DNA from 3 places in the Allobosea eneae genome. Region 1 is predicted to be linked to each of the others. Evidence: predicted binding sites of a transcription regulator. Region 1 holds the regulator's gene; each other region holds the start of a gene.
The links. Region 1 encodes PhoB, which activates phosphate uptake and scavenging genes when phosphate is short. Its sites were predicted from a motif close to TGTCATNNANCTGTCAT; they were not measured.
Positions count from the first base shown of each region.

Region 2: a site for PhoB is predicted at 1,567-1,583, ahead of ACFPOB_RS11540 (esterase-like activity of phytase family protein). Genes of this name have one in related genera too.
Region 3: a site for PhoB is predicted at 4,490-4,506, ahead of phnC (phosphonate ABC transporter ATP-binding protein). Genes of this name have one in related genera too.

Region 1 is NZ_JBHSLW010000042.1:14,601-24,533, forward strand. Features, by position in the region: gene argF (ornithine carbamoyltransferase) at 1-729, opposite strand, end outside; gene ACFPOB_RS23695 (aspartate aminotransferase family protein) at 732-1,943, opposite strand; gene ACFPOB_RS23700 (GcrA family cell cycle regulator) at 2,662-3,213, shown strand; gene ACFPOB_RS23705 (YnfA family protein) at 3,293-3,613, shown strand; gene phoB (phosphate regulon transcriptional regulator PhoB) at 3,623-4,321, opposite strand; gene phoU (phosphate signaling complex protein PhoU) at 4,354-5,079, opposite strand; gene pstB (phosphate ABC transporter ATP-binding protein PstB) at 5,121-5,921, opposite strand; gene pstA (phosphate ABC transporter permease PstA) at 5,955-6,845, opposite strand; gene pstC (phosphate ABC transporter permease subunit PstC) at 6,861-7,829, opposite strand; gene pstS (phosphate ABC transporter substrate-binding protein PstS) at 7,934-8,959, opposite strand; gene ACFPOB_RS23740 (ATP-binding protein) at 9,068-9,933, opposite strand, start outside.
Region 2 is NZ_JBHSLW010000013.1:60,687-70,619, reverse strand. Features, by position in the region: gene ACFPOB_RS11540 (esterase-like activity of phytase family protein) at 1-1,511, opposite strand, end outside; gene ACFPOB_RS11535 (hypothetical protein) at 1,649-2,071, opposite strand; gene ACFPOB_RS11530 (helix-turn-helix domain-containing protein) at 2,206-3,027, shown strand; gene ACFPOB_RS11525 (CsbD family protein) at 3,117-3,308, shown strand; gene dnaJ (molecular chaperone DnaJ) at 3,368-4,501, opposite strand; gene dnaK (molecular chaperone DnaK) at 4,640-6,562, opposite strand; gene ACFPOB_RS11510 (hypothetical protein) at 7,026-7,928, shown strand; gene ACFPOB_RS11505 (methylated-DNA--[protein]-cysteine S-methyltransferase) at 7,938-8,924, opposite strand; gene ACFPOB_RS11500 (class I SAM-dependent DNA methyltransferase) at 9,043-9,648, shown strand; gene ACFPOB_RS11495 (hypothetical protein) at 9,657-9,933, opposite strand, start outside.
Region 3 is NZ_JBHSLW010000002.1:42,837-52,769, forward strand. Features, by position in the region: gene phnF (phosphonate metabolism transcriptional regulator PhnF) at 2-751, shown strand; gene phnE (phosphonate ABC transporter, permease protein PhnE) at 761-1,615, opposite strand; gene phnE (phosphonate ABC transporter, permease protein PhnE) at 1,612-2,493, opposite strand; gene phnD (phosphonate ABC transporter substrate-binding protein) at 2,634-3,551, opposite strand; gene phnC (phosphonate ABC transporter ATP-binding protein) at 3,627-4,445, opposite strand; gene ACFPOB_RS00505 (TetR/AcrR family transcriptional regulator) at 4,593-5,207, opposite strand; gene ACFPOB_RS00510 (efflux RND transporter periplasmic adaptor subunit) at 5,344-6,453, shown strand; gene ACFPOB_RS00515 (efflux RND transporter permease subunit) at 6,450-9,524, shown strand; gene ACFPOB_RS00520 (tripartite tricarboxylate transporter substrate-binding protein) at 9,735-9,933, shown strand, end outside.

The DNA of each region.
Region 1 (9,933 bases):
CCGCAGCAGGTTGTGGCGCGTGCCTTCCTCGTCGCCCATCGAGACCCAGCAATCGGTGATGACGCAATCGGCGCCCTCGACCGCGGCCTCGGGGCGATTGGTCAATTGCAGCTTCGCGCCCTGCTTGCGGGCCCAATCGAGCAAGGCCGGCGGCGGCGCGAGCTCCTCGGGGGTGGCGATGGCGAGCTCGAAATCGAGGCGGCCGGCGGCGTGGACCCAGGAGGTCAGAACGTTGTTGGTGTCCCCGGTCCAGGCGATGCGCTTGCCCTTGATCGAGCCCTTGCGCTCCTCGAAGGTCATGACGTCGGCCATGACCTGGCAGGGATGCTGGCGCTTGGTCAGGCCGTTGATCACCGGCACGGTGGCGTATTTCGCCATCTCGACCACGGAATCGTGGTCGAGCATGCGGATCATGATCGCGTCGACATAGCGCGAGAGCACCCGGGCGGTGTCGGCGATGGTCTCGCGCTCGCCGAGCTCAATCTCCTGGCCGGTCACCATCATCGGCGAGCCGCCGAGTTCGCGGATGCCGACGTCGAAGGAGACGCGGGTCCGCAGCGAAGGCTGCTCGAAGATCATGGCGATGACCTTGCCCTCGAGCAGGCGATCACCGGCGGCCGCGGGCGTGCGCCGGCGGGCCTTGATCTCCTCGCCCGCCTTGAGGATGGCGCGGAGTTCCCCGGCGGAGAAATCCGAGAGATCGAGAAAGTGACGCGTCGCAGACATCATGCTCACTCCGCCGCCGGCCGGGCGAGTTCCGCCTCGACCGCGCCAGCCGCCTTGTCCAGCCGCGCCACCGCCTCGGCCACTTCGCTCTCGCCGATGATCAGCGGCGGCAGCAGGCGCACGACATTGTCGCCGGCCGCGACCACCAGCAGGCCGGCGGCGCGGGCCTGCGCGACGAAATCGGTGTTCGGGGTCTTGAGCTTGAGGCCGAGCATCAGCCCCTCGCCGCGGATCTCCTCGATCACCTGGGGATGCTGATCCTTGAGCTGGGCCAGCGACTGGCGCAGGCGCAAGGCCGTCTTCTGGACATGGTCGAGGAAGCCATCAGCCAGGATGACGTCGAGCACGGCGTTGCCGACCGCCATGGCGAGCGGGTTGCCGCCGAAGGTGGTGCCGTGCGTGCCGAGCGTCATGCCGGAGGCCGCCTCCTCGGTGGCGAGGCAGGCGCCCATCGGGAAGCCGCCGCCGATGCCCTTGGCGATCGACATGATGTCGGGGACGACGCCACCCAGCTCATAGGCGAAGAACTTGCCGGTGCGGCCGACGCCGGTCTGGATCTCGTCGAAGATCAGCATCAGGCCATGCTCGTCGCAGAGCTCGCGCAGGCGCTTCAGGAAGCGCATCGGCACCGAGCGCAGGCCGCCCTCGCCCTGGATCGGCTCGATCATCAGCGCCGCGGTCTCCGGCGTGATCGCAGCCTTCAGCGCCGCCTCGTCGTCGAAGGGCACCTGGTCGAAGCCATCGACCTTGGGGCCGAAGCCGTCGATGTATTTCTGCTGGCCGCCGGCAGCGATGGTCGCAAGCGTGCGGCCATGGAAGGCGCCCTCGAAGGTGACGATCCGGTAGCGCTCGGGATGGCCTTTCGCGGCGTGGTATTTGCGCGCCATCTTGATCGCGCACTCGTTCGCCTCGGCGCCCGAGTTGGTGAAAAAGACGCGTTCGGCAAACGTCGCCTCGCAGAGCCGTCGGGCGAGCTTCTCGCCCTCGGGCATCGTGTAGAGGTTGGAGGTGTGCCAGATCCGCTGCGCCTGCTGGGTCAGGGCCTCGACCAGATGCGGATGGGCATGGCCGAGCGAATTGACGGCGATGCCGGCACCGAAATCGAGATAGCGGGTGCCGTCGGCGGTGATCGCCCAGGCGCCCTCGCCGCGCTCGAGCGCGATCGGGGCGCGGGCATAGGTCGGCAGGAGAACGGAAGAAGCGGAAGCGATGCTCATGGAGCGAAATCCTTGCGGCGAAACAGGAGGGTAGCGCGGAATCTCGGGCCGGGAACGGCAGGTTGGGACGCAAGGCGGCATGATGCCGGCACGATGCGACCCGCCGGCGACATTATCGTCGCTGGCCGTTCCCGTCGTCTCGTCGCGCGTCAAGCCGCATCGAAGGAAAATCCCGATCGCTCAAAAACATAAGCGCCGCCCTTTGGGGCGGCTGCGTCACGCGACTATGCAAAACCGGCCAGGCCCTGTCAATTGCAGCAGCCCTGGCGGGAGGGCGATTGGCCCTGCCCTCAGCCCTCATCCTGAGGAGCCGCGTCAGCGGCGTCTCGAAGGATGCTGCCGGAGGCTCCGGCACCAGCTGGAGCATCCTGCAAGACGCGGACTGACGTCCGCTCCTCAGGAGGAGGGCTGAAGCTTCTTCTGCAAGAGCCATGACCTCGCGACAGCGTTGCCGATTGGACTCACTGCCACACCATCTGCGGCGATTGGCTGGGGAAAAGCCGAATTAGGATTCGGCGACTCTTGTGGCCGAGTCAGGCCATCTTGTATGGTCGTCTTCGTCAGATACGACATCTCGTGCGGCGTCTCCAGTATCGTCAGTCCCGGGCGTAACGGCTTCCGTTTAACCACGGACGCTGCCGGTATCGGATTCCGCCATGATCTCTCCCTATGCCTCGCCGGCCCGCCGGTGGGACATGACGAAGACAGGTGCAACCCCATGACCGAAGCCGGAGCCTGGACCGACGAACGCGTCGAACTGCTCAAGAAGCTCTGGAACGACGGCCTGAGCGCGAGCCAGATCGCCGCCGAGCTCGGCAATGTCACGCGCAACGCGGTCATCGGGAAAGTCCATCGTCTCGGCCTGTCAGGCCGGGCCAAGAGCCCGGGCTCGGCCGCGCCGCGTCCGCGCAAGCCGGCAGCCCGCCCGCCGAGCCACCCGGCCGGACATCAGAACGGCGGCGCCGGGCTGACCCGCGGCAACACCGCGCTCGCCCCGCAATTCGCGGCCGAGATCGAGGCCGAGGCGCAGGTCGAGCGCGAGCCGGCCCCGTCCGAGGACGTGGTGGTGCCGTTCTCCGAGCGGGTCACCATCATGGATCTGCGCGAATATATGTGCCGCTGGCCGATGGGTGACCCGACCTCGCCGGAATTCCGCTTCTGCGGCGGCCGCAGCGCGACCGGCCTGCCCTATTGCGCCTATCATGCTCGCATCGCCTACCAGCCTGCGGCAGACCGTCGGCGCGACCGCAGCAAGGCCATCCGCGCCTGAGTGCTCGCGACGCGATTGCATAACCATGAAAGCCGGCCGCAAGGCCGGTTGCTCATGGGCAGGACCAGAGGGCCCGCGCATGGCGACATTCGCGATCTATCTCGGCGCCGCGCTGGCCGAAATCGCCGGCTGCTTCGCCTTCTGGGCCTGGCTGAAACTCGGCAAGCCGGTCTGGTGGCTGCTGCCAGGCTTGGTCTTACTCGCCGCCTTCGCCTGGCAGCTGGCTTTGATCGACAGCCCCGCGGCCGGACGCGCTTTTGCCGCCTATGGCGGCATCTACATCCTCGCCTCGCTGGCCTGGATGGCACTGGTCGAGAAAATACCGCCGGATCGCTATGATCTCGCCGGCTCGGCGCTCTGCCTTGCCGGCGCAGCGGTCATTATCGCTACGCCGCGCTGACCAAAACGGTCAGCCGCGCGCAAACGTCTCGTCAAAGGCATAGCCGGCGCCGCGCACGGTGCGCAGCGGATCCTTGGAATTGGCCGGGGTGATCGCCTTGCGCAGGCGGCCGACATGGACGTCGACGGTGCGCTCGTCGATATAGACGTCGCGGCCCCAGACGGCATCGAGCAGCTGCGCCCGCGAATAGACGCGGCCCGGCGCCTGCATCAGGAATTCGAGCAGTCGGAACTCGGTCGGCCCAAGATGCAGTTCGGCCCCGGCGCGGCGGACCCGGCGGGTGGTGCGGTCGAGTTCGAGATCGCCGGCGGCGAGCAGTCCGGCGACATGGCCCGGCTTGGCGCGGCGCAGCAGCGCCTGGATGCGTGCAATCAGCTCGGGCAGCGAGAACGGCTTGACGACATAGTCGTCGGCGCCGGTGGCGAGGCCGCGCACGCGCTCGGTCTCCTCGCCGCGGGCGGTCAGCATGATGATCGGCACGCGCTCGGTGTCGCGACGCGTGCGCAGGCGTCGGCAGAGCTCGATGCCGGAGAGGCCGGGCAGCATCCAGTCGAGCAGGACGAGATCCGGCGTGTGATCGCGCAGGTGCAATTCGGCGTCGTCGCCGCGCGCCACGCTGTCGACCTCGAAGCCCTCGGCCTCGAGGTTGTAGCGCAGCAGCAGGGTCAGCGGCTCCTCGTCCTCGACGATCAGGATGCGTGCAGGCATAGGGTCTCGCTTTCGCTCAACCGCCTACCAGTTCAGCCATTGGCCGCCGGCAGGTCGACGAGGATGTTGGTGGTGTCGAGCTTCGGCCGAGTCTCGTCCATGGACTGGCCGGTGACGAGGTAATGGATGGTCTCGGCGATGTTCGTCGTGTGGTCGCCGATGCGCTCGACGTTCTTGGCGCAAAACAGCAGATGCGTGCAGAAGGTGATGTTGCGCGGATCCTCCATCATATAGGTCAGGAGCTCGCGGAACAGCGAGGTGTAGAGCGCGTCGATCTCGTCGTCGCGGCGCCAGACCTCCATCGCCTTCTGCTCGTTGCTGGCGGCATAGGCGTCGAGCACGTCCTTGAGCTGGGCCTGGACCAGGCGGCTCATATGCTCGAGGCCGACCACGGCGCGATGCGGCGGCGAGAACTGGCCGGAGATCGCGACGGCGCGCTTGGCGATGTTCTTGGCGAGATCGCCGACGCGCTCGATGTCGGCGGCGATGCGGATCGCCGAGATCAGCTCGCGCAGATCATTGGCGAGCGGCTGGCGCCGGGCGATGGTCAGCACCGCCTTCTCCTCGACCTCGCGCTGGAGATTGTCGAGGCGCTGGTCGGCCGTGATGATCTTCTGAGCAAGCGCGGTGTCGCGGCGCACCAGCGCGACCGTGGAATCGCCGAGCATGCGCTCGGACATGCCGCCCATCTCGGCGAGGCTGCGGCGCAGGCCTTCGAGATCGGCATCGTAGGAGCGGACGATATGTTGATCCGACATCGGGGCGTATCCTTCGGGGCTGGCCGACGACTGCGTGGACCTCAGCCGAAGCGGCCGGTGACGTAGTCCTGCGTCTGCTTCTTGTGCGGGTTCATGAAGATGGTGTTGGTGGCGTCGAACTCGATGACTTCGCCCAGATACATGAAGGCGGTGTACTGCGAGATGCGTGCCGCCTGCTGCATGTTGTGGGTGACGATGACGATGGTGAAATCGGTCTTGAGCTGCTCGAGCAGGTCCTCGATCTTGCCGGTCGAGATCGGGTCGAGCGCCGAGGTCGGCTCGTCGAACAGGATGACCTCGGGCTTCTGGGCGATGGTGCGGGCGATGCACAGGCGCTGCTGCTGGCCGCCGGAGAGGCCCATGCCGGAGCTCTTCAGCTTGTCCTTGACCTCGTCCCAGAGCGCGGCGCGGCGCAGCGCGCCCTCGACGCGGTCGTCGAGCTCCGACTTCGGCGGCTTCTCGTAGAGGCGGATGCCGAAGGCGACGTTGTCGTAGATCGACATCGGGAAGGGCGTCGGCTTCTGGAAGACCATGCCGATGCGCGAGCGCAATTCGTTCACGTCGACATTGTTGGAGATGATGTTGCGGCCGTCGAGCAGAATCTCGCCGGTGGCCTTCTGCTCGGGATAGAGCGAGTAGATCCGGTTGAAGATGCGCAGCAGGGTCGACTTGCCGCAGCCCGACGGGCCGATCAGCGCCGTGACGTGGCGGTCACGGAAGTCGAGGTTGATGTTCTTCAGCGCCTTGTGCTCGCCGTAGTAGAAATCGAGATTCTTGACGGCGATGCGGACGGGAGCGTCGGCGTCCAGCGTCTGCGGGCTCAGTTCCAGGGTCGAGAGCATCTTCATGGTCCTTCCGATCGGACGCTACTTGGATCACTTGCCGCCGCGCACGATGCGCCGGGCGATGATGGAAAGCACGAGGATTGAGACGGTGATGATCAGCGAGCCGGCCCAGGCGAGCTGCTGCCAATTCTCGTAAGGGGCGGAGGCGAACTGGTAGATCGTCACGGGCAGGTTGGAGACGCCGCCGAACAGGCTGGGCGAGAACCAGAAATTGTTGTTCAGGGCGGTGAAGATCAGCGGCGCGGTCTCGCCGGCGATGCGCGCGAGCGCCAGCAGGATGCCGGTGACCATGCCCGATTTCGCCGCCCGCCAGGTGATCGAGGTGATCACCACCGAGGGCGGGGCGCCGAGCGCCGAGCCGGCCTCGCGCAGCGGGCCGGGCACGAGCCGCAGCATGTCCTCGGTGGTGCGCACAATCACCGGGATCGCGATGATGCCGAGCGCGACGCCGCCGGCCCAGCCGGAATAGCCGCCGAGCGGCTGAACCATGATCACGTAGACGAACAGGCCGATCAGGATCGAGGGCGCCGAGAGCAGGATGTCGTTGATGAAGCGGATCAGGTCGGCCAGCTTCGAGCCCTTGCCGTATTCGGCGAGATAGGTGCCGGCCAGCACGCCGATCGGCGTCGCCACCGCGATGCCGAGGAACGTCAGCACCAGCGAGCCGACGATGGCGTTGGCGAGACCGCCGCCTTCCGAGCCGGGACCAGGCGTGATCTGGGTGAAGGTCGCGACCGAAAGGCCGCCGATGCCTTTCACGATCAGCATGCCGAGGATCCAGAACAGCACGGAGATCGCCAGCAGGGTGAAGGTGGTCGCGATGATCTTCATCGCCCGGTCAGCGGTTCGGCGCGACTGTCGCACGCGCCCCCAGGTCGCGGGCGGCAGGGCACGAACGGTCGAGGGGGTGGCGAGAGTCATGGTCTTTCCATCCGCTCAGTAGGATTTTACCCGCGCAACCAGGATGCGCGCAATCACGAGGACGACGAAGGTGACGAAGAACAGGATGCAGCCGAGCGCGATCAGCGCGTTGAGCTGCAGGCCAAGCGCTTCGTTGAACTCGTTGGCGATGCGCGAGGCGATGGTCGAGCCGGGATCCATGATCGAGCCGGACAGCCGGTTGGCGTTGCCGACGACGAAGGTCACCGCCATGGTCTCGCCGAGCGCACGGCCGAGGCCGAGCATGATAGCGCCGATGATCGAGACGCCGGCCTGCGGCACCAGCACATGGCGCACGACCTCCCAGGTCGTCGCCCCGATGCCATAGGCGCTCTCGCGCAGCACCGAGGGGATCTGGTCGAGCATGTCGCGGGTGATCGAGGCGATGAACGGGATGATCATGAACGCCAGGATGAAGCCGGCGGTGAGGATGCCGAGGCCGGACGGCGAACGCGAATAGAGGATCGTACCGAGGATCGGCATGCCCTCGACGACGTTCGAGAGCGGCACTTGCACATAGGCGGCAAAGAGCGGCACGAAGACGAAGAGTCCCCACATGCCGTAGATGATCGACGGCACGGCGGCGAGCAGCTCGATCGCGGTCGAAACCGGCTGCTTGAACCAGGGCGGCGCGAGCTGAGTCAGGAAGACGGCGATGCCGAGCGAGAGCGGCACACCAATGACGAGCGCGATCAAGGCGGTCGAGAGGGTGCCGGCGATGGCCGGCCAGGCGCCGTACTGATCGTTCTGGGTATCCCAGACGCTCGAGGTCAGGAAGCCCAGCCCCATCTCGCGGAAGGCCGGCCAGCCGCCGATCACCATCGAGACCATGATCCCGGCGAGCAGCAGCAGCACGAACAGGGCCGACAGGAAGCTCGCGTTGCGGAAGACGATGTCGAACGTGCCCTTCGGAGTCTTGCGGGCAACATGCGCGCCGGGCGCCATCTGGTCAGTCACGGCAGCCATCCGTGGAACTCCGAATCACGTGAAGACGGAAAGAGTCGGTCTCGTCGCGCAAGGCGGCGGGGGCCGGTGACGGCCCCCGCCGGTCGTTCTAGGGGCGGGCGCGATCAGAAGATCGGCTTGCCGGCCGGGTCGGTGACGCCCTTCCAGGCGTTGCGGACCTGATCCTTGACGTTGGCCGGGAGCGGCACATAGTCGAGGTCGAGGGCGAGCTGGTCGCCGTTCTTGTAGGCCCAGTCGACGAACTTCAGCGCGGCCTGCACCTCTTCCGGCTTCTCCGGCTTGGCGTGGACGAGCAGGAAGGTGGCAGCGGTGATCGGCCAGGCCTGAGCGCCCTTCTGGTTGTTCAGCGAGATGCCGAAGCCGGGGGCCTCATTCCAGTTGGCGTTGGCGGCGGCGGCCTGGAAGGACTTGTCGTCCGGCGCGGGGTAGTTGCCGTCGGCATTCTGGATCAGCGCGAAGTTGAGCTTGTTCTGCTTGGCGTAGGCGTACTCGACATAGCCGATCGAGTTGGCGACCTGCTTCACCGAGGCGGAAACGCCCTCATTGCCCTTGCCGCCGATGCCAACGGCCCACTGGACCGAGGTGTTAGCGCCGACCTTGGACTTCCACTCGGGCGAAACCTTGGAGAGGTAATCGGTGAAGACGAAGGTCGTGCCCGAGCCGTCCGAACGGTAGACCGGGTTAATGTTGGCGTCCGGCAGGGTGACGCCGGCGTTGATCGCCGTGATCTTCGGGTCGTTCCACTTCTTGATGGTGCCCATGTAGATCTCGGCGACGATCGGGCCGGTCAGCTTGAGCTTGCCCGCATCGACACCGGCGATGTTGATCGCCGGGACGACGCCGCCCATCACGGTCGGGAACTGGATCAGGCCGTCCTTAGTCAGATCCTCGCCCTTGAGCGGAGCGTCGGTGGCGCCGAAGGCGACGGTCTTCGCCTTGATCTGGCGGATGCCGCCGCCCGAGCCGATCGACTGATAGTTCAGGCCGATTCCGGTCTCCTTCTTATAGGCCTCGGCCCATTTGGAGTAGATCGGGAAGGGGAAGGTCGCGCCGGCGCCGGTGATGTCGGCAGCCTGGGCAACACCCGAAAGTCCGGCGGCAGCGGCCGCGAGAATGAGAAGTTTGCGCATGAGATGTCCTCTCTGGGTCGCAAGAGCAGCGGCCTTGCTAGAACACCGGCTATATGACAGCCACATGACACACAGTCATGAAAGCGCGCCTGCTGCCGTCACAAATCGTTAACGGGTCGACTCCGGCAGGCGCGGCAGGATCGCCCGGAAGGTCGCGCCCTGGCCGACGACGCTCTCGATGGTCAGCCTGCCGCGATGGCGAAGGACGATGTGCTTGACGATGGCGAGGCCGAGGCCGGTGCCGCCGGCCTCGCGGCTGGCGGCGGTGTCGACCCGGTAGAAGCGCTCAGTCAGGCGCGGCAGATGCTCCGGGGCGATGCCCGGCCCGTCATCGCGCACGCTGATGCTCGCCTCCTCGCCGGAGATCGCGACGGTGATGCCGACCTCGCCGCCGCGCTGGCCGTATTTGATCGCGTTCTCGACCAGGTTCTCCATCAGCCGCAGCAATTCGTCGCGATCGCCGGCGACGGTGACTGGGTGCTGTGGCACGTCGAGATTCAGCGTCACCTCGCGCTCGCGCGCCATCAGAACAAGGGAGTCGAGAATTTCGCGGGCGATGCTGGAGAGATCGACCGGCGTCTCTGGCGCGAGATGGGCGCGCAGTTCGATGCGCGAGAGCGAGAGCAGGTCGTCGACCAGCCGGGCCATGCGCAGGCCCTGCTCGCGCATGATCGCCAGGAAGCGGTCGCGGGCGGCGGCATCGTTGCGCGCCGGCCCCTGCAGGGTCTCGACGAAGCCGAGCACGGAGGCGAGCGGCGTACGCAATTCGTGGCTGGCATTGGCGACGAAGTCGACGCGCATCCGCTCGGTCATGCGCTGCTCGCTGAGATCCTCGAAGGTCAGAAGCACGGCCCGGCGCCAGCCGCTGCCGGCGAGCGCAGCGATGTGGATGCGGAAGGTGCGCTCGACCGGCACGCGCTCGATCAGCTCGACGGCGCGCCGGCCGCCATGGCGCGAGACCTGCTCGATCGCAT
Region 2 (9,933 bases), on a different contig from region 1:
TAGGAGGCGGGCTTGCCGTCCTTGGTCACGGTGATCGCGCCCGTGATCGTCGCCGGCTTCTTGGTCGCGTCGATCTCGAGGATGCGCGAGGGCGTATAGGCGCTGTCGGTGATGCTGAAGAGCCGGCCCGGCAGTTCGGGATGGGCGGCAAGGCCCGAGAGCGCGCCCCAGCCGCGCGGCAGACCATCGACATCGGCCGAGACGATGGTCGGATAGACGACGGGTCCTTCGCTGCGCTCGTAGATGGTCACGGCCGAACGTGGCCCGCCCTTCTCGCCGAGATCGGCCTCGGAGGCGGAGACGAAGAGGTTGCGCTGCGGGATGGCGAGCAGGCCTTCCGGCGCGATGCCGCCCGGCAGCGCCTGCAGGAAGCGCGGGGCGCGGCCAGGACCTTCATCCTTGAAGACGAGAACGAGCGAGGCGCGCTCCAGCCCGACGAAGAACAGGCGCTCGCCATTATAGGTGCCAACCTCGATGCCTTCCGGCTCGCTGCCCTTGGCGGCCGAGCGGCGCTCCGGATAGTGGCCGAGGCGCATGGCGATGTGGTCGACCATGTTGCCCGAATCAAACTCGACCGTGCCGTCCTTGCGACGAATCGTGAAGCCGCGCGAGCCGCCCTTCCAGTCACCTTCATTGGCGGTGACGAAGCGGTCATTGTCGAGCCAGCGCACCGCATCGGGCTCGCGGCGCACGCCTTTCAGCTCCTCGACCGGCCTGATCTCACCGTCCCGGGTCTTGTCGATGCCCTTGAGGTCGACGGTGCCGGCCGGGAAATGCGCGACGAGCTTGCCGGTCTTGGTATCGACCACGGCAAGGTGGTTGTTCTCCTGCAGCGTCACCACGGCAAGGCCGTCCTGGTTGACGTCGACAAATTCCGGCTCCGGATCGGTCGGCTCGACCGCGGCGATACCGGTGAGATCGACGACCTGCCTCGAGGCGCAATCGGCCTGCCCGTCCTTGAGGCCGATGAGCGTGAGATTGCCGCCGGGAAGCTGCGGCAGGTCGCCCTTGCCCAGCTTCTCGTCGCGCTCGTTCTCGATGACGATGGCGAGCTTGCCCTTGTCCTTGGTCAGGGTGATCGAGTCGGGCTGGCCGCCGAGCTCGCATTTGGCAGCGACCTGTTTGGTCTTGAGGTCGATGGTGGCGAGATGGCCGGCCGGCTCCTTGAAGTTGTCGCCGGAGGTGACGACCACGGCGAAGGCGCGCTCGCCGAGGATGACGACCGAGGTCGGCTCGCCGCCGACCGGAATGAAGCCGCCGGGCTTGGGGGCATTGGCGGTGCTGATGTCGACGAGGCCGATCGCCTTCTGCTCGGCGTCGGTATAGGCGAGCAGAGTTCCAGCCTCATTGGCCGTGATGATCTCGGAGACCGTCTTCTTGCTAGCGTCGCGGTCGGACGGCAGGTTGAGCGGCACCTGGAAGGTGGCGATGCGGTTGAAGGTCGGCTCGGCCAGCGCCGTACCGCCGGCGAGGAGCGTCGCGAGAGCCGTAAGGACGAGAGGTTTGCGCATGGGACGGCCCTGTTCCGTAGGGTGAGGAGGCAGGCCATCCGGCTAGTGAGCACAGACGACAGTTTCGTGACAAGCCGTCGCAAACGAAAGCCGCCGCAGCATGAGCCACGGCGGCCTCAAATCGCAGGCATTCCGGATCAGCGCAGCGCGGCTTCGGCTCCGCCGGTTTCGATGACCGACTTCTTCAGGCCGATCACCTCGAGCTCGGTCACGACAGCGACCGCCGCGGCCTGGGCGAGAACGAAGGCGATGCCGAGCGTGGTCGGCGCGAACCAGCCGGCGACCAGGATCAGGACGCTATCGGCGATCCAGAGGATGTTGACACCGATCACGGCGTAGACGGCAAGCCGCGGCAACCGCGCCCGGCTGGCAAGGAAGGCGAGGACCGCGGCGCAAGGCAGCAGCACGAGGCCGGCGCCGCGCAGGAATTCGGTGGGCAAGCCGAGCAGGCCGGAGAGCGCGCCGGCGCCGACGGCGAGCAACTGGCCGGTCGCCGCGCAGGCGGCGGCATCTAGGGCAAGGGCGTTGCGCAGGAAACGCGAGGACTGGATGAAGGCCATGGTCGTTCTCCGGTTCAGGCCCCGTCTCGTCCGGGGCGGTTGCTGATGGAGGCCATGCTGACGGATGCCGGGAGGCTGGTCGATTAAGCGGGAGGTAATTGGAAGACGGCCTTAGCGCAGCTAGCTTGCACGCCATGAACAAGCACCAGCAGCCCGCGATCGGGCATCTCATCCGCGACTGGCGCCAGCTGCGCCGTCTCAGCCAGCTCGACCTCGCGCTCGAAGCCGAGATCTCGCAGAAGCATCTCAGCTTCGTCGAGAGCGGCCGCTCGGTCCCGAGCCGCGACATGGTCCTGCTGCTCGCCGAGCATCTCGGCGTGCCGCTGCGCGAGCGCAACGCGCTCCTGCTCGCCGCCGGCTATGCGCCGGTCTATCTCGAACGGTCGCTCGAGGATCCGAGCCTGCAGGCCGCACGCAGCGCGATCGACCTTCTGCTCAAGGGCCATGAGCCTTATCCGGCGGTCGCGGTCGACCGGCACTGGACCCTGCTCGCGGCGAACGCCATGGTCCCGCCGCTGCTGACGCTGGTCGAGGACGCCGACTTGCTGCGCCCGCCGGTCAATGTGCTGCGGTTGAGCCTGCATCCGCGCGGGATCGCCCCGGCGATCCTCAACCTCGCCGAATGGCGCGGCCATCTGATCGCCCGGCTGCGCCAGCAGATCCGCGCCACGGCCGACCCGCTGCTGGCCGAACTCCTGACCGAGTTGCTGAGCTATCCCGTCGCGGCTGCGCCCTCGGCCAAGGGCAAAGCGCAGGAGGAGGCAGAGCCTCCGATCGTGGTGCCTTTGAAGTTGCGGCTGGGCGAGACCGAGCTGTCGCTGATCTCGACGACGACGGTGTTCGGCACGCCGGTCGACGTGACCTTGTCGGAGCTGGCGCTGGAGACCTTCTTCCCGGCCGACGAGGCAACGGGCCGGGCGCTGCGGGCGATCGCAGAGACGATCACGTCCGCTTGAGCGCGGGAACCAAAATCCGGCCGTGACGTTCTCCCATCCGAAGCGGCGCCGAGGCGCCGAGTTCAACTTATTCGGAAAGGAACACGTCTATGGGCAGCACCGCCGACAAGATCAAGGGCATGGCCAACGAGGCCGCCGGCAACATCAAGCAGGCAGCCGGCAAGGCGCTGAACAAGCCCGAGCTTCAGGCCGAGGGTATCGCGCAGGAGCGCAAGGGCGAAGCCCAGCAGGCGGTCGGCAAGACCAAGGACGCCGTCAAGAAGGTGATCGACAAGGCCTGACCATCAGGCCGGCTCCGACCACAGAAGAACGGGCGCCGCAAGGCGCTCGTTTTTTGTTTTCAGGCCGCTCCGCCGAGGCCGCCGAGGAAATCCTTGACCCGGCCAAAGAAGCCGGCTGTCTCGGGATGGGTGGCGCCCGAGCTCTCGCGCTCGAACTCCATCAGCAACTCGCGCTGGCGGGCGGTCAGCTTCTGCGGCGTCTCGACCAGCACCTGGATGTAGAGATCGCCCATCTCGCGCGAGCGCAACACGCTCATGCCCTTGCCCTTCAGGCGGAACTGCTTGCCGGTCTGGGTGCCCTCAGGGACTTTCACCCGGGCCTTTTCACCATTCAGCGTCGGCACCTCGATCTCGCCGCCGAGCGCCGCCGAGGTCAGGCCGATCGGCACGCGGCAGAACAGGTCAGCGCCGTCGCGCTGGAAGATGGCGTGCGGCTTGATCGAGAGGAAGATGTAGAGATCACCAGCCGGCCCGCCGCGTAACCCAGCCTCGCCCTCTCCGGCAAGGCGGATGCGGGTACCATCCTCGACACCGGCCGGGATGTTGACCGAGAGGGTGCGCTCGCGGGTCACGCGGCCGGCGCCATGGCAACCGGTGCAGGGATCGTCGATGATCTCGCCGCGGCCATTGCAGGTCGGACAGGTTCGCTCGACCGAGAAGAAGCCCTGGCTGGCGCGGACGCGGCCATGGCCGCCGCAGGTCGGGCACTGGCGCGACTTCGAGCCCGCCTTGGCACCGGTGCCGGAGCAGACCTCGCAGGTCACCGAAGTCGGGACGCGGATCGTCTCGTTCTTGCCGGCATAGGCCTCCTCGAGGCCGATCTCAAGATTGTAACGCAGATCGGCGCCGCGCTCGCGGGAGTTGGCGCCGCGCGGGCCGCCACGGCCACGGCCTTCGCCGAAGAAGGATTCGAAAATGTCGGACATGAAGTCCGACATGTCGGCCGGACCACCGCCACCGCCGCCATTCTCGAAGGCCTGGTGGCCATAGCGGTCATAGGCCGCACGCTTTTGGCCGTCAGAGAGGATCTGATAGGCCTCGTTGATTTCCTTGAACTTGATCTCGGCCTGCTTGTCGCCCGGATTCTTGTCCGGGTGATATTGCATGGCGAGCTTGCGGAAGGAGCTCTTGAGCTCGACCTCCGTCACGGTCCGGGAGACCCCGAGGATCTCGTAATAGTCGCGCTTAGACATTCAACCAGCTGCCCCTGCGCCGCCCTGCGCTTGCTGCGCGAGCCGGCGAGTCATGTCCTGCCGACGCCATCGTCTCAAGGGAATGGCCGGGTCAAGCCCGGCCATCCCGTCCCAGTCGATGGATGACCAAAAGCGCGATCAGGCGCTCTTCTTCTTGTCGCCCTTGTCGTCGCTGACGTCCTTGAAGTCGGCGTCGATGACGTCGTCCTTCTTCGAGTCCTCGGCAGCGGCGCCTTCGGAAGCGTTCGCTTCAGCCTGGCTGGCGGCATACATCGCCTCGCCGAGCTTCATCGACGCCTGCATCAGCTCGTTTGTGCGAGCCTGGATCGCCTCGACATCCTCGCCGGTGAGCGCGCTCCTGAGGGCTTCGAGCGCGGTCTCGATCGCGCCCTTGTCGGCGGCCGAAACCTTGTCGCCATAGTCCTTCAGCGACTTCTCGGTCGAGTGCACGAGGCTCTCACCCTGGTTCTTGGCCTCGACCAGCTCACGACGCTTCTTGTCGTCGGCGGCGTTCGCCTCGGCGTCCTTGACCATCTTCTGGATCTCGGCCTCGGAGAGACCGCCGGAAGCCTGGATGCGGATCTGCTGCTCCTTGTTGGTGGCCTTGTCCTTCGCCGTCACCGAGACGATGCCGTTGGCGTCGATGTCGAAGGTCACCTCGATCTGCGGCATGCCGCGCGGGGCCGGCGGAATGCCCATCAGGTCGAACTGGCCGAGCAGCTTGTTGTCGGCCGCCATCTCGCGCTCGCCCTGGAAGACCCGGATCGTCACCGCGCCCTGGTTGTCCTCGGCGGTGGAGAAGACCTGGCTCTTCTTGGTCGGGATCGTGGTGTTGCGGTCGATCAGGCGCGTGAACACGCCGCCCAGCGTCTCGATGCCGAGCGAGAGCGGGGTCACGTCGAGCAGCAGCACGTCCTTGACGTCGCCCTGCAGCACGCCGGCCTGGATCGCGGCGCCGATGGCGACGACCTCGTCAGGGTTCACGCCCTTGTGCGGCTCCTTGCCGAAGAACTGCTTCACGACTTCCTGGACCTTCGGCATGCGCGTCATGCCGCCGACCAGGACGACCTCGTCGATCTGGCCCGCGGACAGGCCGGCATCCTTGAGCGCCTTGCGGCAGGGCTCGATGGTGCGCTGGATCAGGTCGTCGACCAGGCTCTCGAACTTGGCGCGCGAGAGCTTGATGGCGAGGTGCTTCGGACCCGAGGCATCCGCCGTGATGTAGGGCAGGTTGATCTCGGTCTGCGAGGCGCTCGACAGCTCGATCTTGGCCTTCTCGGCCGCTTCCTTCAGGCGCTGGAGAGCGAGCTTGTCCTTCTTCAGGTCGATGCCCTGCTCGCGCTTGAACTCATCCGCCAGGTACTCGACCAGGCGCATGTCGAAGTCCTCGCCGCCGAGGAAGGTGTCGCCGTTCGTCGACTTCACCTCGAAGACGCCGTCGCCGATCTCGAGGATCGAGACGTCGAAGGTGCCGCCACCGAGGTCATAGACCGCGATGGTGCCGGCCTGCTTCTTGTCGAGGCCATAGGCGAGCGCGGCCGCGGTCGGCTCGTTGATGATGCGCAGCACCTCGAGGCCGGCGATGCGCCCGGCATCCTTGGTGGCCTGGCGCTGGGCGTCGTTGAAATAGGCCGGGACGGTGATGACGGCCTGCGTCACCGGCTGGCCAAGATAGGCCTCCGCGGTCTCCTTCATCTTCGTCAGCGTGAAGGCGGAGATCTGCGAGGGCGAGTAATCCTTGCCGTCGGCCTCGACCCAGGCGTCGCCCGACGGAGCCTTCTTGATCTTGTAGGGGACGAGGTCGATGTCCTTCTTGGTCATCGGATCGTCGAAGGTGCGCCCGATCAGGCGCTTGATGGCGAAGAAGGTACGCTCCGGATTGGTGACCGCCTGGCGCTTGGCAGGCTGGCCGACCAGACGCTCGCCGTCATCGGTGATGGCGACGATCGAAGGCGTGGTGCGGGCACCCTCGGAATTCTCGATGACCTTGGGTGTCGACCCTTCCATCACTGCAACGCAGGAATTGGTGGTTCCGAGGTCGATACCAATGACTTTACCCATGGATGGGATCCCTTTCGATTTAGCAGATCGCCGGAAGGCCGCGTCCAGGACGCCGTCCCCCGGCCCATGGCCCCGGATCGCCCCCACCTACCGCGGCGAACGAACCCGGGATATCCACGTCTGGCGACCGAAGTGACGGAACGGAGCCTTGGCTCCTTTCCGGCTTCGCCCGCCGGTTACAACAAAGAGCGGCCGGCCCTGCGTTTCCGCGCTCGCATGCGAGTGCTGGCGCCTAGCGCAATCCGGCCCCGATGGCCTTTGAAAAACCACCGCTTCGGGGCGTATATAGGGAGGGTGACGGGTTGCTTGCAAGGCGCGGAGCCGGATTAAGAATCGGCTTTGCGCATGGTCCTGCACAGAATTCGCGGGGCTGACCATTGCGGGTAAGTGTTGCCCGCATGCTCTTGCGCAACGGACGTAGCCATTCCATTCAGGAAGACCTTGCGCCACCAGGAAAACAGCCGTGACGACGCTCCGCCGCCCGACTGCCCATCGCCTCGCCGCCGGCGCAGGGCTGGCCTGGCTCGGCCTTGCGGGTTCCGTGCAGGCACAGCCGCTGCAACTGCCGGGCGCGCAGCCCTTCAACCAGCCCGGCGCCCAACAGTCGGCCCCGGCCTCCGTCGGCGGCCCGGCGACGCCGCGGCCGCGCACCATGCCAGCCATCAAGATCCCCGGCGAAGACTCGATCCTCGGCAAGACGTTGCGGCGCAATGGCGGCTTCGGCGAAGCGACGCTGGAGAAGACCGGCACCGGCTATGGCCTGAAGCTGCGTGCCGAAGGCTTCCAGTCCAGCAACCTCGTCGAACCCTGCGCCATTTCCTTCGGCGATGCGCCCGTGCCGGTGACCTCGCTCGGCAAGCCGGCGGGGCTGCCGCGCTACAAGCTCGAGGCGCCCGCCTGCCCGATCGTCTTCGACGTGCTCGATGGCGCCTTCCTGGTGCTTGAGCCGGAGCAGCCCTGCGTGATCGAGGCCGCCGCCTGCCGCATCGAGCCACGTGGCGTCTGGGGGCCGGATTCGCGCACCCTGGCCGCCCGGGCGAAGGACATCGAAGCCGAGCGCAAGCACGCAGAAGGTGCAGTGCGCGATGGCTACCGGGCGCTTTCGGCCAAGGCCGACCTGACGGAGCAGCGCACGATCGCCCGCGAGCAGGCCGGTTTCTCCTCGGAGCGCGAGCAGATCTGCCGCGACTTCCAGCGCGAGGGCTCGCACGGCTTCTGCGGCGCCCGCATCACCGAGGCGCGCGCCGCCTCGATCCGCTCCCGCCTCGGCCTGCCCGAGCCGAAGCCCGAGACGGCCAAGCCGCGCCCGGCCACGGCAAGGCGGACGCCCCCGCCTGCGGCAGCGCCCGCTCCGACCATCCAGTAGGGTTTCGGCTCAGGCGGCCTGCCCGCCCGCGACCTGCCCGGCCTCCCAGCCCAGGATGGCGCGCTTGCGCGTCAGCCCCCAATGATAGCCGGTGAGCGCACCGGACTTGCCGATGACGCGATGGCAGGGAACCACGAAGGAGATCGGGTTCTTGCCGACCGCGGCGCCGACCGCGCGGGCCGCCGAGGGCTTGCCGATATGGCCGGCGACGTCGCCATAGGTGGTGGCGCAGCCGACCGGGATGCGCAGCAGGGTCTCCCAGACGCGGACCTCGAAATCGGTGCCGATCAGCACGACGCGTAGCGGCGTCTGCGGCGACCAGCTCCCCGGCTCGAAGATGCGTGTCGCATAGGGCGCGGTGCTCTGCGGGTCGAAGCGGTAATCGGCATGAGGCCAGCGCCGCATCATGTCGGCCAGCGCCTCGGCCCGGCCGCCGACGACCTTGCCGCCGTCGAGGCTGTTCGAAACCCAGCCGAGACCGGCAAGGCCGCGCTCGGTCACGACGACCAGCGCCTCGCCGAAAGGCGATTGATGGAAGCCATAGGACATGCGCAGCCCCTCGCCGCCGGTCTTCCACTCGCCCGGCGACATCGCCTCATGGGTGACGAAGAGATCGTGCAGGCGGCCGGGACCGGAGAGCCCGACCTCGAAGCTGGTGTCGAGGATGCTGGCGGAGGAGGCCAGCAGGCCCTTGGCGTTGTCGAGCGTGATCGCCTGCAGGAAGGCTTTCGGCGTCAGCCCGCACCAGCGCCGGAACAGGTGGTGCACATCGGTTGGCGTCGCGCCGGCGGCATCGGCGATCGCCTCGATCGTCGGCTGCTGGCGCCAGTTGTTGGTGATGTAGGACAGGATGCGGCGGACGGTGTCGTAATCCGAACCGGGCGCGACTGCGGGAAAATCGGCTTCCGACGGAATGGCCTCGGTGGCGCGAGCAAGCACGGCATTGGAGACGACTATCGGTTTCATCGCCGTCCTGAGACTGGAATGGGCGTTCATCTTTCTGTCCTCGCGATCTCAAATCTCATGCTCGCGACGCTAATGCTGTCAGCATGCGTCTCCCACCCGAAAGCTGACAAGCTCGTCTTCGCCTCAAAGGCCGCGTAGACATCCAACGATGACCGATTCCGCCGACGCCGTCGTTTCGCTCTATCGACGCCACGCCACCGCCTATGACCAGCAACGCGGCCGCAAGCTGACGGAGGCGCGCTGGCTCGATCGTTTCCTGTCGCTGCTGCCGGCGATGCCTGCGGTCCTCGACATCGGCTGCGGCATGGGGGAGCCGATCGCCAGGCATCTGATCGAGCGCGGCTGCGGGGTCACCGGGATCGATTCGGCGGCGCCTCTGATCGCGCTCTGCCGGAAACGCTTCCCGCAGCAGGACTGGCAGGTCGGCGATATGCGCGAGCTCGCACTTGGCCGGCGCTTCGACGGGCTCATCGCCTGGGACAGCTTCTTCCATCTCAAGCCCGACGATCAACGGCGAATGTTCCCGCTCTTCCGTGCGCATGCGGCGGATGGAGCTGCGCTGCTTTTCACCAGCGGGCCCGGCCATGGCGAGGCGATCGGCACCTTCGAGGGTGAGCCGCTCTATCATGGCAGCCTCGATCCGGCGGAATATCGCGCGCTGCTGGACGCGAACGGCTTTGCCGTCGTCGAGCATATCGTCGAGGATCCGAACTGCGGCGGGCATACGATCTGGCTATCGCAGCAGCGGCGGTAAGAGGCTCGTCAAATGAACCGCTGCAACTTCTCCCGCGTGAGCCGCTGGTTGTTGCGATGCCATTCGTCGTCGGTGAAGAAGACCGGCGAGCTCTCGTCCCAGCCGCTGCAGCTGTAGTCCGACTGCTCGGCGAAGAAGGCGACGAAGTCCTCGCGCGAACGCCATTCGGCGATGGCCTCGCTGGCATGGTGGCCGTCGAGGATGTCGCAGAGCTTGACGCCGTCTCGCGTGCGGATCAGGCCGTGACCGCAATAATCGCGGTGGAATTCGTGGATCAGCCCCTCG
Region 3 (9,933 bases), on a different contig from region 1:
GATGACGCCGGGCTTGCCGGACAATCAGGGCGCTGATGGCGGAACGGCATGGCGCCGGATCGCCGACGCACTTGCCGCCTCGATCGAGCAGGGCGAATACGAACCCGGCGATACGCTGCCGGCCTCGGTCGCCCTGGCCGAGCGCTATGGCGTGCACCGCCATACGGTGCGCCAAGCCTTCCGGCATCTGGCCGAACGCGGCTTGGTGACGGTATCACGAGGCCGTGGCACGCAGGTGACGGCGCCGCGCTTCCCCTACAAGCTCGGCCGCCGCGTCAGCATGCGCACGAATTTCGGGGCTGCGGGTATCGCGGTGTCGGGTGCTGTGCTGGCTTCGGAAGTCGTTGTCGGCAAGGCGGAGCATTGCATGCTGCTCGGCCTGCCTGTGGGCACATCGCTCTGGGCGATCGAGACCCTGAGCCGGGCCGGCGGCACGCCGGTCGGCACCGGCATCCACTACCTCAGCGTCGCGCGCTTCCCGCGCTTCGACGAGATCCTGACCGAGGCGGGCTCGTCGATCACGGCTGCCTTTAAGGCCTGCGGCATCGCCGACTATGTCCGGCGCTCGACGCGGCTGGCGGCGCGGCTGGCCAGCGAGCGCGAGGCGGCCCTGCTCAGGATCGAGCCGGGCGCCGCTGTGCTGACCTCCGATGCGCTCGACGCGCTGCCCGACCTGACGCCGATCCACATCGTCAACAGCGTCTTCGCGGGCAAGCGAATGGAGATGGTGGTCGAGCCCTTCGGCGACTGACCGCCGGGCTCAGACCGCGCGCTTGCCGATGATGGCGAAGCGCAGCCTGTTCGAGAGGAAGTCGATCGCCGTCACCGCCGCCAGGATCAGCAGGATCAGGAAGGAAACCTGCTGCCATTCGAGCGTGCGGATCGTTTCGGCGAGGTAGAGGCCGATGCCGCCGGCGCCGACGATGCCGATGATGGTCGATGAGCGGGTGTTCGACTCGATGTAATAGAGCACCTGGCTGGCGATCACCGGCAGCACCTGCGGGATCAGCCCGAAGCGGATCTCATGAGCCTTGCCGCCACCGACCGAGGTGACGCCCTCGACGGGCTTGCGATCGGCGGATTCGATCGCCTCCGAGAACAGCTTGCCGAAGGCGCCGAGATCGCTGGTCATGATCGCGAGCATGCCGGCGAAGGGGCCAAGGCCGACGACATTGACCCAGATCAGCGCCCAGATCAGCGCATCGACGCCGCGCACCGTGTCCATCGAGCGGCGCGCCAGGAAATGCACGACGCGGTTGGCGACGACGTTCTTGGCTGCAAGGAAGCCGAGCGGGAAGGCGAGGATCGCCGCCAGGATCGTGCCGAGGAAGGCGATGGCGATGGTCTCGAACAGCGCCTTGACGAAGATGATGGCGCGGGCGAACGAGCCGGGGTCGGGCGGTAGCATCAGCACGACGAAAGTGCCGAGATTGGAAAAACCGGCGATGATCTTCCAGAGCGATGTCTCGAGCGTGGTCAGCCCGTAGAGGAAGAGCCCGACGAGGCCGCCGATGACGGCGATCGTCGTGAGCTTCGTCTTCAGGGAACCGTCGATCGCGGCCTGGTGGCGGGCGATCAGCGCGGCGCGGTCGGCGGCGGAGAGGGCGAGCGTCATTTGCCGTGCTCCAGGCTGAGCAGCGCATGGCGCAGGCGCTCGGTGCCATAGTCGATCAGCATCACCGTGACGATGATCAGCAGCAGGATGGCGCTGACATCGGTGAAGTAGAATTTGCGGATCGCCTCGATCAAGTCCTGTCCGATGCCGCCGGCGCCGACGAAGCCCATGATCGAGGCGCCGCGGACATTGATCTCGAAGCGCAGCAGCGTGTAGCTGGCGAAGTTCGACAGCACCTGCGGCACCACCGCGAAGCGGATGGTCTGCCACCAGCTCGCTCCGGTTGCGGTCAGGCCGTCGACCGGCTTCATGTCGATATTCTCGACCACCTCCGAGAAGAGCTTGCCCATCGCGCCCATGGTGTGGATGGCGATGGCGAGCACGCCGGGCAGCGGGCCGAGGCCGAAGGCGATGACGAAGATCAGCGCGAAGACGATTTCGGGGACGGTGCGGCAGAATTCGAGGAAGCGGCGCGTGCCCCAGCGCAGCCAGGGCAGGCGGCCAAGATTGCTGGCGGCGGTGAAACAGAGAAGGAAACCGCCGACGGCGCCGAGCACGGTGCCGATATAGGCGATCAGGAGCGTCTGCCAGAGCAGTTTGAGCCAGCCGTTGAGGCCCCAGTACCATTCCTTGAGGTCGGCGCCGAGCGTCGCGAGGCGCAGCGTCGGCATGGTCTCGAGGATGTATTTCGGGAAGCGCCAGGCGTTGGCGGCGAACTTCGCGAAGTCGACCTCGGAGCCGATGCCGGCGAGCACGACGCAGGCGATGAAGATCGCCGCGCCAAGCAGCGTCTGCAGCCGCTTGGCCGCCATTTCGCGCCGATAGAGCTCGGCATGGGCGGCGATGGCCGGGTCGTTGCGATCGATCGCGAGTGTCATGGGAGCGCTTCCACACATGTCGCAGGACCGGCTGGTACCGGTCCTGGACTGGGCGTCATTCTCGGGCGGAGCGAAGCGCAGACCCGAGAATCTCGATCAGGAGATGCTCGGGTCAAGCCCGAGCATGACGGCTGTCAGAGTTACGACGACTTCTTCTTGCGGAGCGCGTCGACGAACTTGTTCAGCTCGATGATCGGGTCGTAGGCCTTGTTGTCGACGGCGACGAGCGGGCCCTGCTTGCCTTCATAGATCTTGTCGAAGGCGGCCTTGTCCTTGGCGGCGAGGTTCAGCACCGCGTCGCGGATCTTGGCCTTGAGCTCGGTGGGCAGCTCGGTGAGATAGGCCATCGGCGAGTTCACGATCTGCTCGGACTTGTAGATGATCCGGAAATCCTCAGCTTTCACCATGTTCTTGCGTGCCATGCGCAGCAGGTTGGATTCCTGCTCGTCGTTCCACCAGTTGGCGGCGATGTCGACGGTGCCCTGCTGCAGGGCGATGATCGCGTTCTCGTGGCTGCCGGTATAGACGACCTTGCCGAAGAAGGTCTCGGGCTCGATCTTCATGCCGTCAAGGGCAAAGCGAGGCACGTTGTTGCCGGAGGTCGAATTCGGGTCGACGAGGCCGAGATTCTTGCCCTTGAGGTCCTCGACCTTCTGATAGGGCGAGTCTTTCTTCACGTAGAAGACCGAATAGTAGCCCTTGGTGCCGTCGAGGTTGGTCTCGATCGCGAAGGCGTCAATCTTGGCGCCGGTCATCAGCGCGCGGGCGAAGGAGGCCGGGCCGTACATGCCAATGTGGATATTGCCGGCGCGCTGGCCTTCGATGATGGCGGCGTAGTCGTTGGCGATGCGCAGGGTGACCTTGGTGCCGAGTTCCTTCGAGAGATAGTTGACGAAGGGGGTGTAACGCTCGACGACGCCCGAGGCGTTCTCGGCCGGGATGATGCCGAAGACGAGCTCGGGGTACTTCGCCTTCCAGTCCTGGGCAAAGGCCGGGGTGGCGAGCGACGCGGCAAGGCCGGCGGCGGCGAGCGTAAGCGTATGACGACGGGTCAGCATGGTGGGTGCTCCTTTGAGAAAATACTGCTGATGAAGGGCAGGCTTAAGGGCAGGCTCTGGCGTGCCGCCTTTTGCTCAGGCGACGTTCTGTTTGGCGCGCTTGGCTTCTGAGGTCGCAATGGCCTCGAGCGCGTCGAGCGCTTCGGCGCCGGCGTCCTTGGCCTCGATGCCGTAGAGCTCGGCTGCGATCTCGCTGGTCAGCGCATGCGGCGGGCCGTCGAACACGACCTTGCCGGCGGCCATGCCGATCAGCCGGTCACAGTACTTGGCGGCGATGTCGAGGTGGTGGAGATTGCTGATGACGGTGATGCCGTCCTCGCGGTTGATGCGGAACAGCGCGTCCATGACGATCTGGGTGTTGCGCGGGTCGAGCGAGGCGATCGGCTCGTCGGCGAGGATGATCTTCGGCTCCTGCACCAGCGCGCGGGCGATGGCGACCCGCTGCTGCTGGCCGCCGGACAGGGTCTCGGCCCGCTGGGCGAGCAGATGGCCCATGTCGAGCCGTTCGAGCGCGGCGATGGCGCGGACCTTGTCGTCCTGCGAGAAGCTCTTGACCAGTGTCAGCGCGGCCGAGCGATGGTTCAGGCGGCCGAGCAGGACATTGGTCAGCACGTCGAGGCGGCCGACCAGGTTGAACTGCTGGAAGATCATCGCCGTGTCACGCCGCCAGGCGCGGAGCGCCGCGCCACGCAGGGCGGTGACGTCGCGGTCCTCGCTGAGGATGCGGCCCTCGCTGGCGTCGGCGAGGCGGTTCAGCATGCGCAGCAGCGTCGACTTGCCGGCGCCCGAGCGGCCGATGATGCCGACCATCTCGCCGCGCGGAATCGACAGGGTGACGTTGTCTACGGCGGCCTTGCCGCCGAAACGCTTGGTCAGACCCTCGATACGCAGCATCAACACTCTCCCGCGATTGCGGAACGATGCGGTATCGGCGGTAGATGACAGCGCCGTGACAGGAGGCGCGTTCCGGGACGACCAGGGCGGAGGGCCGGTCACCGTTCGTCAACCATACCGCCTAGCCCGTGGGGCTAAGGCGGAGCCTCAGGCAGCCCGCAGGAGCAGATCGACGCAGGCGGCGACGTAAGCCTTGCGCTCTGCCTCGGGAACCGGAGCGATGCCGAGGAGGCCGCGGACCTGGTGGAAGCCGCGCAGCATGCCGATGAACTGTTCGGCCAGCGTCGCGGCCTCGCCGGCCGTTAGCTCGCGCGATAGCCCATCACCGGATCGTGACCGCTGCTCCAGCAAGGCTGAAAGTTCCGCGATCATACGGCCTGCACCGGCCTCGTAGGCGGCTTGTCCCAATTCGGGAAAACGCGCGGCCGCCCCGACGATCAGGCGATGCAGATCGAGCGAGGCGGGGTGCAGCATCATCGCCAGCGCGTCCTCGCCGAGGCGCAGCAGAATGGCACGCAAATCGCCGGTTTCGCTGCGTGGGCGGCGCAGCGGAATCGTCAGCTTTTCAGTAAGTTCGCTGCAAATCGCCAGGAACAGCGCCTGCTTGTCGGCGAAGTGGCTGTAGATCGTCTGCTTGGAGACGCCGGCACGCTGGGCGATCTGGTCGAGGCTGGCGCGGTCGAAGCCCTCGGCAAGGAACATTTCCGAAGCGGCTCGGGTGATCGCGTCATGTTTATCCGGCCGTGATTTTTCGGCCGGCATCTGTCTTGCTTCTGCAGCAGCGGAGCCGTTACGTCCGTGCATCCATCATTCCGTCACGCTTGTGCCCCTAAAGGGCTCTTATCAAACTAGACCGTCCAGTCTAAATTAAGCGCGTGATACCGGAGCGTCCAGCCTGATGAAGCGTTTTCTCCTCCTTGTTCTGATCGCCGGGCTGGCGGGTGGCGGGTATTACGGTTACCGCTATCACTACAATGCGCCCAATCAGCAGGCGAAGGCGCAAGGCGCCGCCGGCGCGCAGAACGCTGCGATTCCGGTCGAAGTGGGCACGATCGAGCTCACCTCCGTCGCCGAGGAAGTCGAGGCGCTCGGGACCCTGGCCGCCGACGAATCCGTCGTCATCGCGCCCGAGATCGCCGGCCGGGTCGTCTCGCTCGGCTTCAGGGAAGGCGAGCGAGTCGCCAAGGATCAGCCGCTGGTCATGCTCGATACCGCGATCCTCGATGCCGAGCTGAAGCAGGCGCAGGCCGATCTCTCGCTCGCCCGCGACACTTATGACCGCAACCGCTCGCTGGTCCAGCGCGGGGCGGGAACGCAGGTCGCGCTCGAGCAGGCGACGGCGCAGCTCGCCTCGCAGGAGGCGCGCCTGCAACTCGCCCAGGCCAAGCTCGCCTTCGCGACGATCAAGGCGCCGTTCAGCGGCGTGGTGGGGCTGCGTTCGGTGGGCGTCGGCGACTTCGTCTCCATCGGCAAGCCGCTGATCACGCTGACCAATATCGATCCGATCAAGGTCGATTTCCGCGTGCCGGAGATCTACCTGACCCAGCTCAAGGTCGGCCAGCCGATCCAGCTCAAGGTCGATGCCGTGCCCGAAAAGCCCTTCGCCGGCAAGATCTTCGCGATCGATCCGGTGGTCGACGTCAATGGCCGCGCCGTCAAGCTGCGCGCCACCATTCCCAATGCCGATCTCGTGCTGAAGCCCGGGCTGTTCGCCCGCGTCACCATCATGGTCGACAAGCGCGAGAACGCGCTGGTCGTGCCGGAGACGGCGGTTGTCCCGGATGGTCTCAGCAAGACCGTCTTCATCATCGAAAACGGCAAGGCCAAGCGGATGCCGGTGGAACTCGGCAAGCGTCTGACCGGCAAGGTCGAGGTGGTCAAGGGCCTTAAACCCGGCATGCAGATCGTCACCGCCGGGCAGATGCGCCTGCGTGAGGGCGCGACCGTCTCGATCAAGGAACGGACCGTGGTCCAGACCAGCTCGCTGCCGGGCGCCGTGCAACGATGAGCCTGTTCGAGCTCTTCGTCCGCCGGCCGGTCCTCTCGACCGTCCTCAGCCTGCTCGTCGTCCTGATCGGCTTCGTTTCCTATACGCGCCTGACGGTGCGCGAATACCCGAACATCGACGAGCCGATCGTCTCGGTGCAGACGACCTATCGTGGCGCCAGCGCCGAGATCATCGAGACGCAGGTCACGCAGATCCTGGAGAACTCGATCGCCGGCATCGAGGGCATCGAGATCATCAACTCGACCAGCCGCCAGGAGCGCAGCCAGATCTCGGTGCGCTTCCGGCCGGACGTCGATCCCGACGTCGCCGCTTCCGACGTGCGCGACCGCGTCAGCCGCGTGCGCGGCCGCATGCCCGACGAGATCGACGAGCCGATCATCGCCAAGGTCGAGGCCGACGCCCAGCCGGTGATGTACCTGTCGCTGACCAGCGCGCGGCACTCGCCGCTGGAGCTGACCGATTTCGCCGACCGTTTCATCGCCGACCGTGTCCAGAACATCACCGGCGTCGCCGAGGTCCGCATCCTAGGCCAGCGCCAATACGCCATGCGCATCTGGCTCGATCGCGCCCGGCTCGCCGCCTACAACATCACCGTCCAGGAGATCGAGGCGGCGCTGCGGGCCCAGAACGTCGAGATTCCCTCCGGCCGGATCGAGAGCAACGACCGCGAATTCACGGTGCTCTCGCAGACCAGCCTGAACACGCCCGAGCAGTTCCGCGAGATCACGGTCAAGGACGCCAACGGCTTCCCGGTCAAGCTGCGCGACATCGCCAAGGTCGAGCTCGGCGCCCGCGAGGAGCGCAACGCCGCCTGGTTCCGCGGCAATCCGTCGGTGACGATCGGAATCGTCAAGCAGGCGACGGCCAATCCGCTCGACGTTTCCTCCGGCGTGGTCACCGCACTGCCGAGCATTCGCGAGGACCTGCCGGACGGCATGGCTATCGCAACCTCCTACGACACCTCGATCTTCATCGATCGCTCGATCAAGGCGGTCTACACCACGATCGGCGAGGCGGTCGTCCTCGTCGTCCTGATCATCTTCCTGTTCCTGCGCTCGTTCAGGGCGACGCTGATCCCGCTCGTCACGATCCCGGTCTCGCTGATCGGCGCCTTCGCGCTGATGTATGCGATGGGCTTCACGGTCAACACGCTGACCCTGCTCTCGATGGTGCTCGCCATCGGCCTCGTCGTCGACGACGCGATCGTCGTGCTCGAGAACATCCACCGTCACATCGAGGACGGCATGGAGCCGACCAAGGCCGCGATCAAGGGCATCAACGAGATCGCCTTCGCGGTCGTCGCGATGACGCTGACGCTGGTGGCGGTCTATGCGCCGATGGCGTTCTCGACCGGGCGCACCGGCAAGCTCTTCGTCGAGTTCGCGCTGACGCTGGCCGGCGCGGTGCTGGTCTCCGGCTTCGTCGCGCTGACGCTGACGCCGATGATGTGCGCCAAGCTGCTGAAGCACCACGAGAAGCACAACTGGCTCTACAATATCCTGGAGCGCTTCTTCGAGGCATTGTCCAGCGGCTATCGCAGCTCGCTGCGCTTTGCGCTGTCGATCCGGCCTGTGATCGTGCTGCTCGCGCTGCTCGTCGCCGGCGGCAGCTGGTGGTTCTTCACCAATCTGCGCTCCGAGCTCGCCCCGGTCGAGGATCGCGGCACGATCACGGCGATCGGCGTGGCGCCGGAAGGCGCGACCATGGCCTTCACCGCCGATTATGCAAGGCGGGTCGAGGACTATTTCAGCAAGATCCAGGAAGTGGAAACCTATCTGGTCATCGTCGGCTTTCCCGACGTGACGCGAGCGATCGCCTTCGCACGCCTGAAGCCCTGGGAAGAGCGCCAGCGCAAGCAGCAGAATCTCGTCGCCGAGATCAACAGGGGTCTGTCGCAGATCCCCGGCATCCGCCTGTTCGCGACCAACCCGCCCTCGCTCGGCCAAGGCGGCGCCAACAGCAAGCCGGTCGAGTTCGTGCTGCGCTCCTCCGATCCTTACGTCACGATCAAGGAGAACGTCGACAAGCTGATCGCCGAGGTCCAGGGCCATCCGGCGCTGACCAATATCGAGACCAACCTCATCCTCGACAAGCCGCAGATCAAGGTCTCGATCGATCGCCAGCGCGCCGCCGATCTCGGCGTCGGCGTCGACGTGATCGGCCGCACCATGGAGACGCTGCTCGGCGGCCGCCAGGTGACCCGCTTCAACATGAACGGCGAGCAGTACGACGTCATGCTCCAGGTCGCCGGGGCCGAACGCAGCACGCCGCAGGCGCTGCAGTCGATCTATCTGATCGGCCGCGGCGGCCAGGCGGTGCAGCTCTCCAGCCTCGTCCAGATCGAGGAGAACGTCGCGCCCAAGGAGCTGATCCGCTTCAACCAGTTGCGCTCGGCGACGATTACGGCGGTGCCGGGGCCGGGCTATTCGCTCGGCGACGCCCTCAACGTGCTCGAGCAGGGGGCGGCCAAGGTGCTGCCGGCCTCGTTCCAGACCGACTATTCCGGCCAGAGCCGCGAGTTCAAGCAATCGGGCGCCAGCATCTTCCTGGTGTTCCTGCTGGCGCTGGGCTTCATCTATCTGGTGCTGGCGGCGCAGTTCGAGAGCTTCGTCGATCCCATCGTGATCATGGTCTCGGTGCCGCTCTCGATCACGGGCGCGCTCGCCGCGCTCTATTTCGCCGGCGGCACGCTCAACGTCTACAGCCAGATCGGCCTGATCACCCTGGTCGGCCTGATCACAAAGCACGGCATCCTGATCCTCGAATTCACCAACCAGCTGCGCGAGGAGGGGCACGAGATGATCGACGCCCTGGTCGATGCGGCGGAACTGCGCCTGCGGCCTATCCTGATGACGACGGGCGCGATGGTGCTCGGCGCCGTGCCGCTGGCGCTGGCGGAAGGGGCCGGCGCCGAGAGCCGCTCGCAGATCGGCTGGGTGATCGTCGGCGGCATGACCTTCGGCACGCTGCTCACGCTCTATGTCGTGCCGGTCGCCTACAGCTACATGGCGCGAAGCAAGCACGGCTCGCGCCACGCCCCGGCCGAGGCCCATCCGCAGCCGGCGGAGTAGCACCTGCGCCATGTCTCGGCATGGTTGGGTTTGTCCCGACCATGCACCTCTTCGGCGCACATGCTTTCTGCTCCGGGTAGAGGATATCCGGATAGCCCTTAGCGGAAACCTCTATTCGCTTTCGCCGCCGCCCGGCGCTAACCGTCGCGGCGGCGGTGCCCAATGAGCGAGAACTCAGGTGCCGCCCGTGACAAGAACGGGAGGAACGGCATGAGGATTGGTTTCTGGCTCAAGGCTGCGGCGTTCGCCGCCTGCATGACGAGCGCGACTGCGCAGGCGCAGACCTTCCCCAGCAAGCCGGTCACCATGCTGATCCCGTTTGCGGCCGGCGGGCCGACTGACGTGGTCGGGCGCCTCGTCGGCGAGCATATGAGCCGCACGCTCGGCCAGCCGGTGATCATCGAGAACG